2 regions of the Lysinibacillus sp. fkY74-1 genome follow, and region 1 is predicted to be linked to the other one. Evidence: a T-box and tRNA genes for the amino acid it is inferred to sense, from the RefSeq annotation. Region 1 holds a T-box; the other holds one or more tRNA genes.
What was found. A T-box is a leader RNA that pairs with one kind of tRNA and senses whether it is charged. The one in region 1 lies ahead of trpS (tryptophan--tRNA ligase), so its partner is inferred to be a tRNA-Trp.

Region 1 (6,571 bases):
CCTTCTAAAGCTGAAAGCTCCCTTTCGATAATAAAGAAATGCCGTGCTCTCAACACATTAATTTTAAATCAACTTGCGTCTGTCCTTTACTATGCGTTATAATTATGACCAGTTACTAATAATTGATAGTAAGAAAGCTGAGGGGTTGCTATATGAACGCTGGTATTTTAGGAATAGGCAAATACGTTCCTGAGAAAGTCGTGACAAATTTTGATTTAGAAAAAATAATGGATACTTCGGATGAGTGGATTCGTACGCGAACAGGCATTGAAGAACGTCATTTTGCGGCAGATGATCAGGAAACTTCAGATTTAGCAGTAGCCGCTGCTAAAGAAGCTATTAAAAAAGCGGGTATTACGCCTGAAGAAATTGGATTAATACTTGTAGCAACTGTCACACAAGATCAAACTTTCCCAAGTGTAGCATGTATGGTTCAGGAACAACTCGGAGCAGTAAATGCTGCGGCGATGGATCAAGCAGCAGCATGTGCAGGATTTATATATAGTTTAGTGACAGCTAAACATTTTGTAGAGGCAAACACTTATAAATATGTCTTAGTAGTAGGTGTTGAAAAGCTGTCAAAGGTTATTGATTGGAACGATCGAAATACAGCTGTATTATTCGGTGATGGCGCGAGCGCAGCCGTTGTAGGTCCAGTTTCTAATGGCAGAGGTATTTTATCATTCGAGCTTGGTGCAGATGGCACGGGCGGTAAAAATCTTTATTTAACAAAACAAGACACAATTGCCATGAATGGTCGTGAAGTGTTTAAATTTGCTGTGCGTCAAATGGGTGAATCAGCTGTCAATGTAATAGATAAAGCAGGATTAACAAAAGAAGACGTAGATTTTTTAGTGCCACACCAAGCAAATATACGGATTATGGAATCAGCTCGTGAGCGATTAGAGCTACCACCAGAAAAAATGTCAAAAACGATTCATAAATACGGAAATACTTCTGCAGCTTCGATTGGTATTTCCTTGGTAGATGAGCTTGAAGCAGGTAAAATTAAAGAGGATGATTTATTAGTCCTTGTTGGTTTTGGAGGCGGCTTAACATGGGGTGCCGTTGCCATGAGATGGGGAAAATAAGTAGGAAAAATGCTTGAGGGGAGTAAGACAATGAGTAAAAGACGAGTAGTAATTACAGGAATTGGCGCAGTTACACCACTAGGAAATAGCATCGAAGAAACATGGGCGAACATTAAAGCTGGTAAATCTGGCATTGGTGAGCTAACACGTTTAAATAAAGATCTTTTTGCAGCGAAAATTGCAGCAGAAGTGAAAGAATTTGATATTGAAAAATATATTGATCGTAAAGAAGCTCGAAAGATGGACCGCTTTACACATTATGCATTAGCTGCTTCAATCATGGCTATGGAAGATGCACAGCTAACAATTGATGAGGAGCTAGCTCCACGTGCTGGTGTTTGGATTGGTTCAGGCATTGGTGGAATGGAAACTTATGAGCAACAGTTTTTAACATTCCAAGAGCGCGGGGCAAGACGAGTTAGCCCATTCTTCATTCCAATGATGATTCCAGATATGGCTTCAGGTCAAGTGTCGATTCATTTTGGCGCAAAAGGTATTAACTCTTGTTCTGTAACAGCATGTGCTTCTGGAACAAATTCAATTGGAGATGCTTTTAAAGTCATTGAACGTGGAGATGCAGATGTCATGATTTCAGGTGGTGCGGAATCACCAATCGTAACGATGGCTGTGGCAGGTTTCTGTGCCAATACTGCACTATCTTTAAATCAAAATCCGCAAGAAGCATGCCGTCCATTTGATAAAAACCGTGATGGATTTATTATTGGAGAAGGCGCTGGTATTGTCATTTTAGAAGAATACGAACATGCAAAAGCTCGTGGCGCTAAAATTTATGCCGAAATTCTAGGCTATGGTGCAACGGGAGATGCTCATCATATTACTGCTCCAGCTCCAGAGGGTGAAGGTGCGGCACGTGCAATGATGCAAGCATTGACAGATGCTGGTGTAGAGCCATCACAAGTTGATTATATTAATGCACACGGCACGAGTACACCATATAATGACTTATTCGAAACGCAAGCGGTTAAAACTGCTTTCGGTGACCATGCTTATAACCTAGCTATGAGTTCTACAAAGTCTATGACAGGACACTTATTAGGGGCAGCAGGGGGCGTAGAAGCTATTTTTACTGCTCTTGCACTTAAAGAAGGTATATTACCACCAACAATTAATTTAACAGATCCAGATCCAGATTGTGATTTAGATTATGTTCCAAATGAAGCGAGAGAAGCAAATATTCAATATGCAATGAGTAATTCTCTTGGTTTTGGTGGTCACAATGCAAGTCTTCTATTTAAAAAATATGAAGCATAAATAGTACAACTAAACTCAAAAAACGTCAGCCAAATTTAATTGGCTGACGTCTTTTTTTATAGTTTTGTGAATAAATGATAAGTAAGAAGAAATAGAAAGGATGCCGTTACTTTGTTCCGTCTCTTTTTATTTTTAGTAAGCTATGGTCTCATGATCCTCTCTGTAGGGAATCTCATATTGTATTTAAATTACCGTACGCTAGGCTATTCTTGGAAAGTTGTATTTAAATTTATTTTTCAAACAACAGAATTTTATATGGCGGTTGGAGCATGTATCATCATATGCGCTGTCGTTCTTGATATAGGCTTTGATCGAACGTCAGATAGACTATAAATGATTAGCGACGTGCACGACCGAGACCCATTGCCTCTTCCATACGTTTTAATGTGGCACTGGCAATTGCATTTGCTTTTTCAGCACCTTCATCAAGGATGACGTCTAATTCAGAGGATTCTACTAAATGATAGAACTTTTCTTGAATTGGCGTTAGGTGGTCAATTACTGCAGTAGCTACGCCTTGCTTGAAGCCGCCATAACCAATGCCTTCATATTTTTTTACTAAGTCAGCAATAGATATACCTGAAATAGCCGATTCAATTGTTAATAAGTTTGAAACGCCTGGTTTATTTTCAACATCAAATGCTACGATACCGTCAGAATCAGTAACAGCTGATTTTATTTTTTTCTCAATATCCTTAGCCGTATCTAGCAACCTAATTGTCGCCTTTGTATTTGGATCAGATTTGCTCATTTTCTTTGTTGGTTCTTGTAGGGATTTTATACGAGCACCAGCTTTTGGTAATTGAATCTCTGGAATTGTTAAAACGTTGCCATAACGTTTATTAAAGCGTTCTGCCAGATCACGCGTTAACTCGATATGTTGTTTCTGATCATCACCAACTGGGACAATATTTGTGTTGTAAAGTAGAATGTCTGCAGCCATCAATGGTGGATATGTTAAAAGGGCAGCAGAGACGCTTTCTTTACCATGAGATTTATCTTTAAATTGTGTCATACGTTCAAGCTCTCCGATAGATGCAACACATTGTAACATCCATCCTGCCTGAGCATGTGCAGGCACCTCTGATTGAATAAATAATGTAGATTTTTTAGGATCGATGCCAGTCGCAATATAAGTAGCAGCTAGTTTACGAATGCTTTCTCGTAATTCTTTTGGATCTTGAGCGACTGTAATAGCATGTTGATCGACGATGCAATAAATAGCATCCCCTTCATCTTGAAGGGCAGGGAATTGCTTGAAGGCTCCTAAATAGTTACCTAAAGTTACAATTCCTGTAGGCTGAACACCTGAAAAGATTGTTGTCATGAAAATTTCCTCCTCGAATTCAAATAAAAAACATCACGCGTCCTCATTAGACTTTTTCTAATGAAGGGACGAATGATGTTTGAATCCGCGGTACCACCCAGCTTGCCTTAACGGCCACTCAGCTTCGTAACGTGAAGGGACGAGCTTTGCTAGTAGTTTACATACCTAAAACGTTCACAAAGCTAACTCGGAAGTCCATTCCATATGCCCCACGATCTGTTTTCACCAGCCACAGACTCTCTAAACGTGTACGTAGCATATGTACTACTCTTCGTCAGCGTTTTTCTCAATTTAAGTTCAAATTGATTTTATTGCATTGAATTATAGTATAAAGATTTCATTGTGTAAAGTCAGACTTTTGGCGGTGTTTTTTTTTGAGAAAAAATTATATGCTTTTTTTGTTGTGTAATTTTGTTATAAAATTAAACTTTTTTATTAAAATTAACTTGTGGTGTACACGTCAAATTGACAATTTTCTCGTTTACTTTAGTTAAATGAGAACAGCTGAGAGTCATAAAAAGATGTTTAAAATGCATGTAAAGTGGGAATAGTAGTAGTAGTTCGGAATGTTGTGAAAAAAGTATATACATTTAAAAGGTATATAAAAAGACAGAAAATTTAGCGAGACACCCATTCTTTTTTTTATTGGAACTATATTCAAAAACAGCAGAGTACTGTATAATGGTACTGTGTATTTTACATTACATTAATTCTAATTTAACACACTGGTTTATAGATATGATTACAAAATGAAAGGATGTGTCAGAAGGAATGATCGTAACTCTATTTACATCACCAAGTTGTACCTCTTGCCGTAAAGCGAAAGCATGGCTTGAGGAGCACGAAATTCCCTATACAGAACGTAATATATTTTCTGAACCACTAAGTATTAGTGAAATTAAAAAAATCTTACGTATGACGGAAGACGGCACAGATGAAATTATTTCTACGCGTTCGAAAATATTCCAAAAATTAAATGTAGATGTGGAAAGTTTACCTTTACAACGTTTATATGAATTAATTCAGGAATATCCTGGTTTATTGCGCCGACCAATTATTCTAGATGAAAAACGTCTACAAGTTGGCTATAACGAAGATGAAATTCGCCGTTTTTTACCTCGAAAAGTTCGAGCATATCAGTTGCAAGAAGCACAAAGAATGGTGAATTAATTTTATCTATTCTGAATAAAATAAGTAGTAGATGTTACAGCTGTGAGATGCATATTGTGACATCTATTTTTTTATGTTTTACTTATGTAAAACCTTCTATATAAAGTATAATAATTAATAGTGGAAAGTCATATATTTCCGTTAAAGTATGTTAAACTTGATTTAAGTTAAATAGTTTACTACAATTTCAATAATTCAAATATCTTCTGTGAAACGGTGTATATCCTTTTCATTTTATGACAGAACAGCATACAATAGTGTTAGAGACAACTGTGAATAAAAAATTTTAATGTTTGCAGTTCCTCGTGTGGTTTTACTGGTGTGGTCAAAGGTTGAAAAACAAATGCAGTATGAAGGTTAAAAAAAAAGAATAAAAGCATACTAATGAAACAAAACTGTTTTTCGACATATGACAGTGAAGGGAGATGAGGTCTAGTGGACATCGAACGTGTAAATGAAAATACACTTAAGCTCTTTATTACGTACAATGATATAGAGGATCGCGGCTATAGTCGTGAAGAAATCTGGTACAATCGAGCAAAGGGTGAACAGCTTTTTTGGGATATGATTGATGAAGTAAATACGGAGGATTATTTTGATGTAGAAGGTCCGATTTGGATTCATATCAATGCATCTGAAGTAGGCTTAGAAATCATTGTCACACGTGCACATATCTTAAAAGACGGTGAAACATTAGATGGTCATTCGAATTTTGATGAACACAAAGAGATGTTTGCACCATTCGATGAAGTTGGGGATGATCTTCTTAGCCAACTAACTCAATTTGGTGACATGGATGAATCAGAATTATTTATGGATACAGACATTTATGTATATAAATTTAAAGATATTGATGAGTTAATCCCTGTTGCAAAGCGAATGACAGACGAATTAGTGGATTCCTCATTATTTAAATATGAAAATTGGTACTATTTAGTGGTTGATTTTGGTAATGCAGATGAAGAGTTAAACCGTCACGATCGAAATGCAGTCATCAAAGAATTTTTAACGCCATCTAATTTTACGATTCATCGTTTAGAGGAGTACGGCGAAAAAATTATGGAATTTAATTGCTTTGAGACAGTTCGAAAATACTTTGCTTAAGCATTTGTTTACTTGATTTTTTAGACTGTAGTGAGACTCGGTAAATTTATCGAGATTCACTACAGTTTTTTTATACGAAATGTTCAATAGTAGCATTTTATAAATTTCAAGAAAAAGCAGCTTTTATTTTGTGATAGCTAATAATGTTTACTATAGTTGGGCTAAAAGGAGCTGATTATATGTTGATTGCCTATAACCATCTTCAGCAGCTTTTTCACCCATATCAATATACGAGAGAAGCATTGCAGAAATATAGGCGCCAGATGACATTTTTTTGTCCTCAATGTCTAGAACCAGTTCATTTAAAAATTGGTTCCTATACTATCCCACATTTTGCACATCATACGCAAAATCAATGTTCAAAGTTCTTTGCAGAAGGTGAATCAAAACTTCATTTACAAGGTAAAATTCAATTGTTTGAATGGCTACAAAAGCTTAGGCTTAAAGTGGAGCTTGAGCCCTATTTAACAGAGCTTTCTCAGCGTCCAGATTTACTTGTTGCTTTTGACAATAACAACTTCGCACTGGAATTTCAATGTAGCCCCATTACTCATGATAAATGGCAAAAACGGACAATAGGCTATGAAACAAATAACATACAACCAAT
Region 2 (6,571 bases), 480 kb from region 1:
GAAGAACAAGTACAGTAGTAACTGGCTGTACCTTGACGGTACCTTATTAGAAAGCCACGGCTAACTACGTGCCAGCAGCCGCGGTAATACGTAGGTGGCAAGCGTTGTCCGGAATTATTGGGCGTAAAGCGCGCGCAGGTGGTTTCTTAAGTCTGATGTGAAAGCCCACGGCTCAACCGTGGAGGGTCATTGGAAACTGGGAGACTTGAGTGCAGAAGAGGATAGTGGAATTCCAAGTGTAGCGGTGAAATGCGTAGAGATTTGGAGGAACACCAGTGGCGAAGGCGACTATCTGGTCTGTAACTGACACTGAGGCGCGAAAGCGTGGGGAGCAAACAGGATTAGATACCCTGGTAGTCCACGCCGTAAACGATGAGTGCTAAGTGTTAGGGGGTTTCCGCCCCTTAGTGCTGCAGCTAACGCATTAAGCACTCCGCCTGGGGAGTACGGTCGCAAGACTGAAACTCAAAGGAATTGACGGGGGCCCGCACAAGCGGTGGAGCATGTGGTTTAATTCGAAGCAACGCGAAGAACCTTACCAGGTCTTGACATCCCGTTGACCACTGTAGAGATATGGTTTCCCCTTCGGGGGCAACGGTGACAGGTGGTGCATGGTTGTCGTCAGCTCGTGTCGTGAGATGTTGGGTTAAGTCCCGCAACGAGCGCAACCCTTGATCTTAGTTGCCATCATTTAGTTGGGCACTCTAAGGTGACTGCCGGTGACAAACCGGAGGAAGGTGGGGATGACGTCAAATCATCATGCCCCTTATGACCTGGGCTACACACGTGCTACAATGGACGATACAAACGGTTGCCAACTCGCGAGAGGGAGCTAATCCGATAAAGTCGTTCTCAGTTCGGATTGTAGGCTGCAACTCGCCTACATGAAGCCGGAATCGCTAGTAATCGCGGATCAGCATGCCGCGGTGAATACGTTCCCGGGCCTTGTACACACCGCCCGTCACACCACGAGAGTTTGTAACACCCGAAGTCGGTGAGGTAACCTTTTGGAGCCAGCCGCCGAAGGTGGGATAGATGATTGGGGTGAAGTCGTAACAAGGTAGCCGTATCGGAAGGTGCGGCTGGATCACCTCCTTTCTAAGGATATTTTCGGAATACAAACCTAGGGTTTGTAAGATTACGTTTTGCGTTCAGTTTTGAAGGTTCATTCTTTCTTAATGAAATACTTCAAAACTTGTTCTTTGAAAACTGGATAAAACGACATTGAAATTGTAACAAACACATTTATTTTTTTAAGTTTTTTATAGGCTTAATAACATGATAAGGTTTTCAGACACGAGCAGTTCTAGGAAGCAATCGAGTAAATGAAGGAGCGTACTTCAGTACGTGACTGATTGAACGAGTGAGGCTGACAACGAAATGTGAAGTGTATGGAAAGCTGATAGGTTAAGTTATTAAGGGCGCACGGCGAATGCCTTGGCACTAGGAGCCGAAGAAGGACGGCACTAACACCGATATGCTTCGGGGAGCTGTAAGTGAGCTTTGATCCGGAGATTTCCGAATGGGGGAACCCACTACGTTTAATCGCGTAGTATCTTGACGTGAATACATAGCGTCTTGAAGGCAGACCCAGGGAACTGAAACATCTAAGTACCTGGAGGAAGAGAAAGAAAAATCGATTCCCTGAGTAGCGGCGAGCGAAACGGGAAGAGCCCAAACCAAGAGGCTTGCCTCTTGGGGTTGTAGGACACTCAATACGGAGTTACAAAAGAACGAGTTAGATGAAGCGACTTGGAAAGGTCCGCCAGAGCAGGTAAAAGCCCTGTAGTCGAAAGTTCGTTCTCTCCTGAGTGGATCCTGAGTACGGCGGAACACGTGAAATTCCGTCGGAATCCGGGAGGACCATCTCCCAAGGCTAAATACTACCTAGTGACCGATAGTGAACCAGTACCGTGAGGGAAAGGTGAAAAGCACCCCGGAAGGGGAGTGAAAGAGATCCTGAAACCGTGTGCCTACAAGTAGTTAGAGCCCGTTAATGGGTGATAGCGTGCCTTTTGTAGAATGAACCGGCGAGTTACGATTACGTGCGAGGTTAAGCTTTAGAAGGCGGAGCCGCAGCGAAAGCGAGTCTGAATAGGGCGAAATAGTACGTGGTCGTAGACCCGAAACCAGGTGATCTACCCATGTCCAGGGTGAAGGTAAGGTAACACTTACTGGAGGCCCGAACCCACGCACGTTGAAAAGTGCGGGGATGAGGTGTGGGTAGCGGAGAAATTCCAATCGAACTTGGAGATAGCTGGTTCTCTCCGAAATAGCTTTAGGGCTAGCCTCGTGATGAGAATACTGGAGGTAGAGCACTGTTTGGACTAGGGGGCCATCCCGGTTTACCGAATTCAGACAAACTCCGAATGCCAGATATTTATACACGGGAGTCAGACTGCGAGTGATAAGATCCGTAGTCAAAAGGGAAACAGCCCAGACCACCAGCTAAGGTCCCAAAGTAATCGTTAAGTGGAAAAGGATGTGGCGTTGCACAGACAACCAGGATGTTGGCTTAGAAGCAGCCATCATTTAAAGAGTGCGTAATAGCTCACTGGTCGAGTGACGCTGCGCCGAAAATGTATCGGGGCTAAACGATTCACCGAAGCTGTGGATTGACATCTACGATGTCAGTGGTAGGAGAGCGTTCTAAGTGCGTTGAAGTCAGACCGGAAGGACTGGTGGAGCGCTTAGAAGTGAGAATGCCGGTATGAGTAGCGAAAGACGGGTGAGAATCCCGTCCACCGTATGACTAAGGTTTCCTGAGGAAGGCTCGTCCGCTCAGGGTTAGTCGGGACCTAAGCCGAGGCCGATAGGCGTAGGCGATGGACAACAGGTTGATATTCCTGTACCACCTCCTCACCGTTTGAGAAATGGGGGGACGCAGTAGGATAGGGTAAGCGCGCTGTTGGTTATGCGCGTCCAAGCAGTAAGGCGTGTGTGTAGGCAAATCCGCACACTGTAACGTTGAGCTGTGATGGCGAGTCCGTATGGACGAAGTTCCTGATTTCACACTGCCAAGAAAAGCCTCTATCGAGGTGAGAGGTGCCCGTACCGCAAACCGACACAGGTAGTCGAGGAGAGAATCCTAAGGTGTGCGAGAGAACTCTCGTTAAGGAACTCGGCAAAATGACCCCGTAACTTCGGGAGAAGGGGTGCTCTTGAGCGTGCAAGCGCATGAGAGCCGCAGTGAATAGGCCCAGGCGACTGTTTAGCAAAAACACAGGTCTCTGCAAAACCGTAAGGTGACGTATAGGGGCTGACGCCTGCCCGGTGCTGGAAGGTTAAGAGGAGTGGTTAGCGCAAGCGAAGCTGCGAATTGAAGCCCCAGTAAACGGCGGCCGTAACTATAACGGTCCTAAGGTAGCGAAATTCCTTGTCGGGTAAGTTCCGACCCGCACGAAAGGCGTAACGATCTGGGCACTGTCTCAACGAGAGACTCGGTGAAATTATAGTACCTGTGAAGATGCAGGTTACCCGCGACAGGACGGAAAGACCCCGTGGAGCTTTACTGTAGCCTGATATTGAATTTTGGTACAACTTGTACAGGATAGGTAGGAGCCAGAGATCTCGGAGCGCCAGCTTCGAAGGAGGCGTCGGTGGGATACTACCCTGGTTGTATTGAAATTCTAACCCATGCCCCTTAGCGGGGCAGGAGACAGTGTCAGGCGGACAGTTTGACTGGGGCGGTCGCCTCCTAAAAGGTAACGGAGGCGCCCAAAGGTTCCCTCAGAATGGTTGGAAATCATTCGTAGAGTGTAAAGGCACAAGGGAGCTTGACTGCGAGACCTACAAGTCGAGCAGGGTCGAAAGACGGGCTTAGTGATCCGGTGGTTCCGCATGGAAGGGCCATCGCTCAACGGATAAAAGCTACCCCGGGGATAACAGGCTTATCTCCCCCAAGAGTCCACATCGACGGGGAGGTTTGGCACCTCGATGTCGGCTCATCGCATCCTGGGGCTGTAGTCGGTCCCAAGGGTTGGGCTGTTCGCCCATTAAAGCGGTACGCGAGCTGGGTTCAGAACGTCGTGAGACAGTTCGGTCCCTATCCGTCGTGGGCGTAGGAAATTTGAGAGGAGCTGTCCTTAGTACGAGAGGACCGGGATGGACACACCGCTGGTGTACCAGTTGTCTTGCCAAAGGCATCGCTGGGTAGCTATGTGTGGACGGGATAAGTGCTGAAAGCATCTAAGCATGAAGCCCCCCTCAAGATGAGATTTCCCATTACGCAAGTAAGTAAGATCCCTCAAAGACGATGAGGTAGATAGGTTCGAGGTGGAAGTGTGGTGACACATGGAGCTGACGAATACTAATCGATCGAGGACTTAACCAAAAAGTTTGAAGCATTCAATGAACCGTTTATCCAGTTTTGAAAGAACAAGCTTTCAATTGAATAAGTGAAGTGATGATGGCAAAGAGGTCACACCCGTTCCCATACCGAACACGGAAGTTAAGCTCTTTAGCGCCGATGGTAGTTGGGGGCTTCCCCCTGTGAGAGTAGGACGTCGCTTCGCTTATTTTTTATGGAGGATTAGCTCAGTTGGGAGAGCACCTGCCTTACAAGCAGGGGGTCGGCGGTTCGAGCCCGTCATCCTCCACCATTTTGGTCCCGTGGTGTAGCGGTTAACATGCCTGCCTGTCACGCAGGAGATCGCCGGTTCGATCCCGGTCGGGACCGCCATTTTTTTATTGCCGGTGTAGCTCAGTTGGTAGAGCAACTGACTTGTAATCAGTAGGTCGTGGGTTCGACTCCTATCGCCGGCACCATTCCCTTGGAGGGGTAGCGAAGTGGCTAAACGCGGCGGACTGTAAATCCGCTCCTTAGGGTTCGGCGGTTCGAATCCGTCCCCCTCCACCATTTTAGGGGCATAGTTCAACGGTAGAATAGAGGTCTCCAAAACCTTTGGTGTGGGTTCGATTCCTACTGCCCCTGCCAGGTATTGAGGTACTCGTTCATATATGGCTGTTATTATATAGTGGCGGTTGTGGCGAAGTGGTTAACGCATCGGATTGTGGTTCCGACATTCGTGGGTTCGATTCCCATCAGTCGCCCCATTTTAAAATTGGGGTATAGCCAAGCGGTAAGGCAACGGATTTTGATTCCGTCATGCCTAGGTTCGAATCCTAGTACCCCAGCCATTTTTTCTTTTACGAGCCATTAGCTCAGTTGGTAGAGCATCTGACTTTTAATCAGAGGGTCGAAGGTTCGAGTCCTTCATGGCTCATCAGTATTTATTATTTTTGCGCCCGTAGCTCAATTGGATAGAGCGTCTGACTACGGATCAGAAGGTTATGGGTTCGACTCCTGTCGGGCGCGCCAATTTATTCATGTTATCGGAATGTAGCTCAGCTTGGTAGAGCACTTGGTTTGGGACCAAGGGGTCGTAGGTTCGAATCCTGTCATTCCGACCATTTATAAATGGGGCCTTAGCTCAGCTGGGAGAGCGCCTGCCTTGCACGCAGGAGGTCAGCGGTTCGATCCCGCTAGGCTCCACCATTTTAATATTTTTGGAGGTATACCCAAGTCTGGCTGAAGGGATCGGTCTTGAAAACCGACAGGCGGGTAACACCGCGCGGGGGTTCGAATCCCTCTACCTCCTCCATTTCGGGTCAGTAGCTCAGTTGGTAGAGCATTAGATTGAAGCTCTAAGTGTCGGCGGTTCGATTCCGTCCTGACCCACCATTATTTGCGGGTGTAGTTTAATGGTAAAACCTCAGCCTTCCAAGCTGATGTCGTGAGTTCGATTCTCATCACCCGCTCCAAAATGGGCCTATAGCTCAGCTGGTTAGAGCGCACGCCTGATAAGCGTGAGGTCGATGGTTCGAGTCCATTTAGGCCCATCATTATTCCGAAGTAGCTCAGTTGGTAGTAGCACCTGACTGTTAATCAGGTTGTCGCAGGTTCGAGTCCTGCCTTCGGAGCCACGGCCCGTTGGTCAAGTGGTTAAGACACCGCCCTTTCACGGCGGTAACACGGGTTCGAATCCCGTACGGGTCATCAAGCATGTAGCACAGTTGTGTGTTACATGCTTTTTTTATATTCTTCATAACAGACATCAAAGCTACGTTTAGTTGCTTTTTAATGTTAGGTCTAAATCCTTTCCTTCTAATAATCCCTCTCTTTCTAGGAAGCGTTACAATTCCATTTCAATCACTACAGGAACATTGTTTCATGTTAAATTTGAACAAACTATTTCATATATGAAATATGTATGTTTTTTCACTAGCTATTTTCATGGTGCTTATTGCCTTGTTCCTCTAATATGGGGATAAGTGGAGGAATCAATATGAATATACAGGAGATACAATGTTTTTTAAATCAATACCAGCAAGAACAAAATGAATCCGAACTTTGGTTAGAACATAGATTACAACAGATTAAAAGAGCAGGGGAATATAAGCCTACAACAGAAGAGCTAGTTTTTGGTGCACGGGCTGCATGGCGTAATAGCAATAAATGTATTGGACGGTTGTTTTGGCAATCGTTGCATGTAGTAGATGCAAGAGAAGTTTTAGATGAACAGAGCATTTTTCAAAAGTTACTAGAGCATATAGAGTATGCCACAAATCA

Region 2: it encodes a tRNA-Trp, which carries the amino acid that the T-box ahead of trpS (tryptophan--tRNA ligase) is inferred to sense. The anticodon was not compared.

Annotation. Positions count from the first base shown of each region.
Region 1 is NZ_CP170173.1:713,752-720,322, forward strand. Features, by position in the region: gene ACE1MS_RS03290 (beta-ketoacyl-ACP synthase III) at 153-1,091, shown strand; gene fabF (beta-ketoacyl-ACP synthase II) at 1,122-2,363, shown strand; gene trpS (tryptophan--tRNA ligase) at 2,701-3,690, opposite strand; T-box leader at 3,752-3,977, opposite strand; gene spxA (transcriptional regulator SpxA) at 4,465-4,860, shown strand; gene mecA (adaptor protein MecA) at 5,296-5,964, shown strand; gene ACE1MS_RS03315 (competence protein CoiA) at 6,144-6,571, shown strand, end outside.
Region 2 is NZ_CP170173.1:229,781-236,351, forward strand. Features, by position in the region: rRNA gene ACE1MS_RS01075 (16S ribosomal RNA) at 1-1,098, shown strand, start outside; rRNA gene ACE1MS_RS01080 (23S ribosomal RNA) at 1,406-4,333, shown strand; rRNA gene rrf (5S ribosomal RNA) at 4,399-4,514, shown strand; tRNA gene ACE1MS_RS01090 (tRNA-Val) at 4,526-4,601, shown strand; tRNA gene ACE1MS_RS01095 (tRNA-Asp) at 4,606-4,681, shown strand; tRNA gene ACE1MS_RS01100 (tRNA-Thr) at 4,692-4,767, shown strand; tRNA gene ACE1MS_RS01105 (tRNA-Tyr) at 4,775-4,858, shown strand; tRNA gene ACE1MS_RS01110 (tRNA-Trp) at 4,863-4,936, shown strand; tRNA gene ACE1MS_RS01115 (tRNA-His) at 4,980-5,055, shown strand; tRNA gene ACE1MS_RS01120 (tRNA-Gln) at 5,065-5,139, shown strand; tRNA gene ACE1MS_RS01125 (tRNA-Lys) at 5,153-5,225, shown strand; tRNA gene ACE1MS_RS01130 (tRNA-Arg) at 5,244-5,320, shown strand; tRNA gene ACE1MS_RS01135 (tRNA-Pro) at 5,336-5,412, shown strand; tRNA gene ACE1MS_RS01140 (tRNA-Ala) at 5,422-5,497, shown strand; tRNA gene ACE1MS_RS01145 (tRNA-Ser) at 5,511-5,603, shown strand; tRNA gene ACE1MS_RS01150 (tRNA-Phe) at 5,608-5,683, shown strand; tRNA gene ACE1MS_RS01155 (tRNA-Gly) at 5,690-5,763, shown strand; tRNA gene ACE1MS_RS01160 (tRNA-Ile) at 5,768-5,841, shown strand; tRNA gene ACE1MS_RS01165 (tRNA-Asn) at 5,849-5,925, shown strand; tRNA gene ACE1MS_RS01170 (tRNA-Glu) at 5,927-5,998, shown strand; gene ACE1MS_RS01175 (nitric oxide synthase oxygenase) at 6,288-6,571, shown strand, end outside.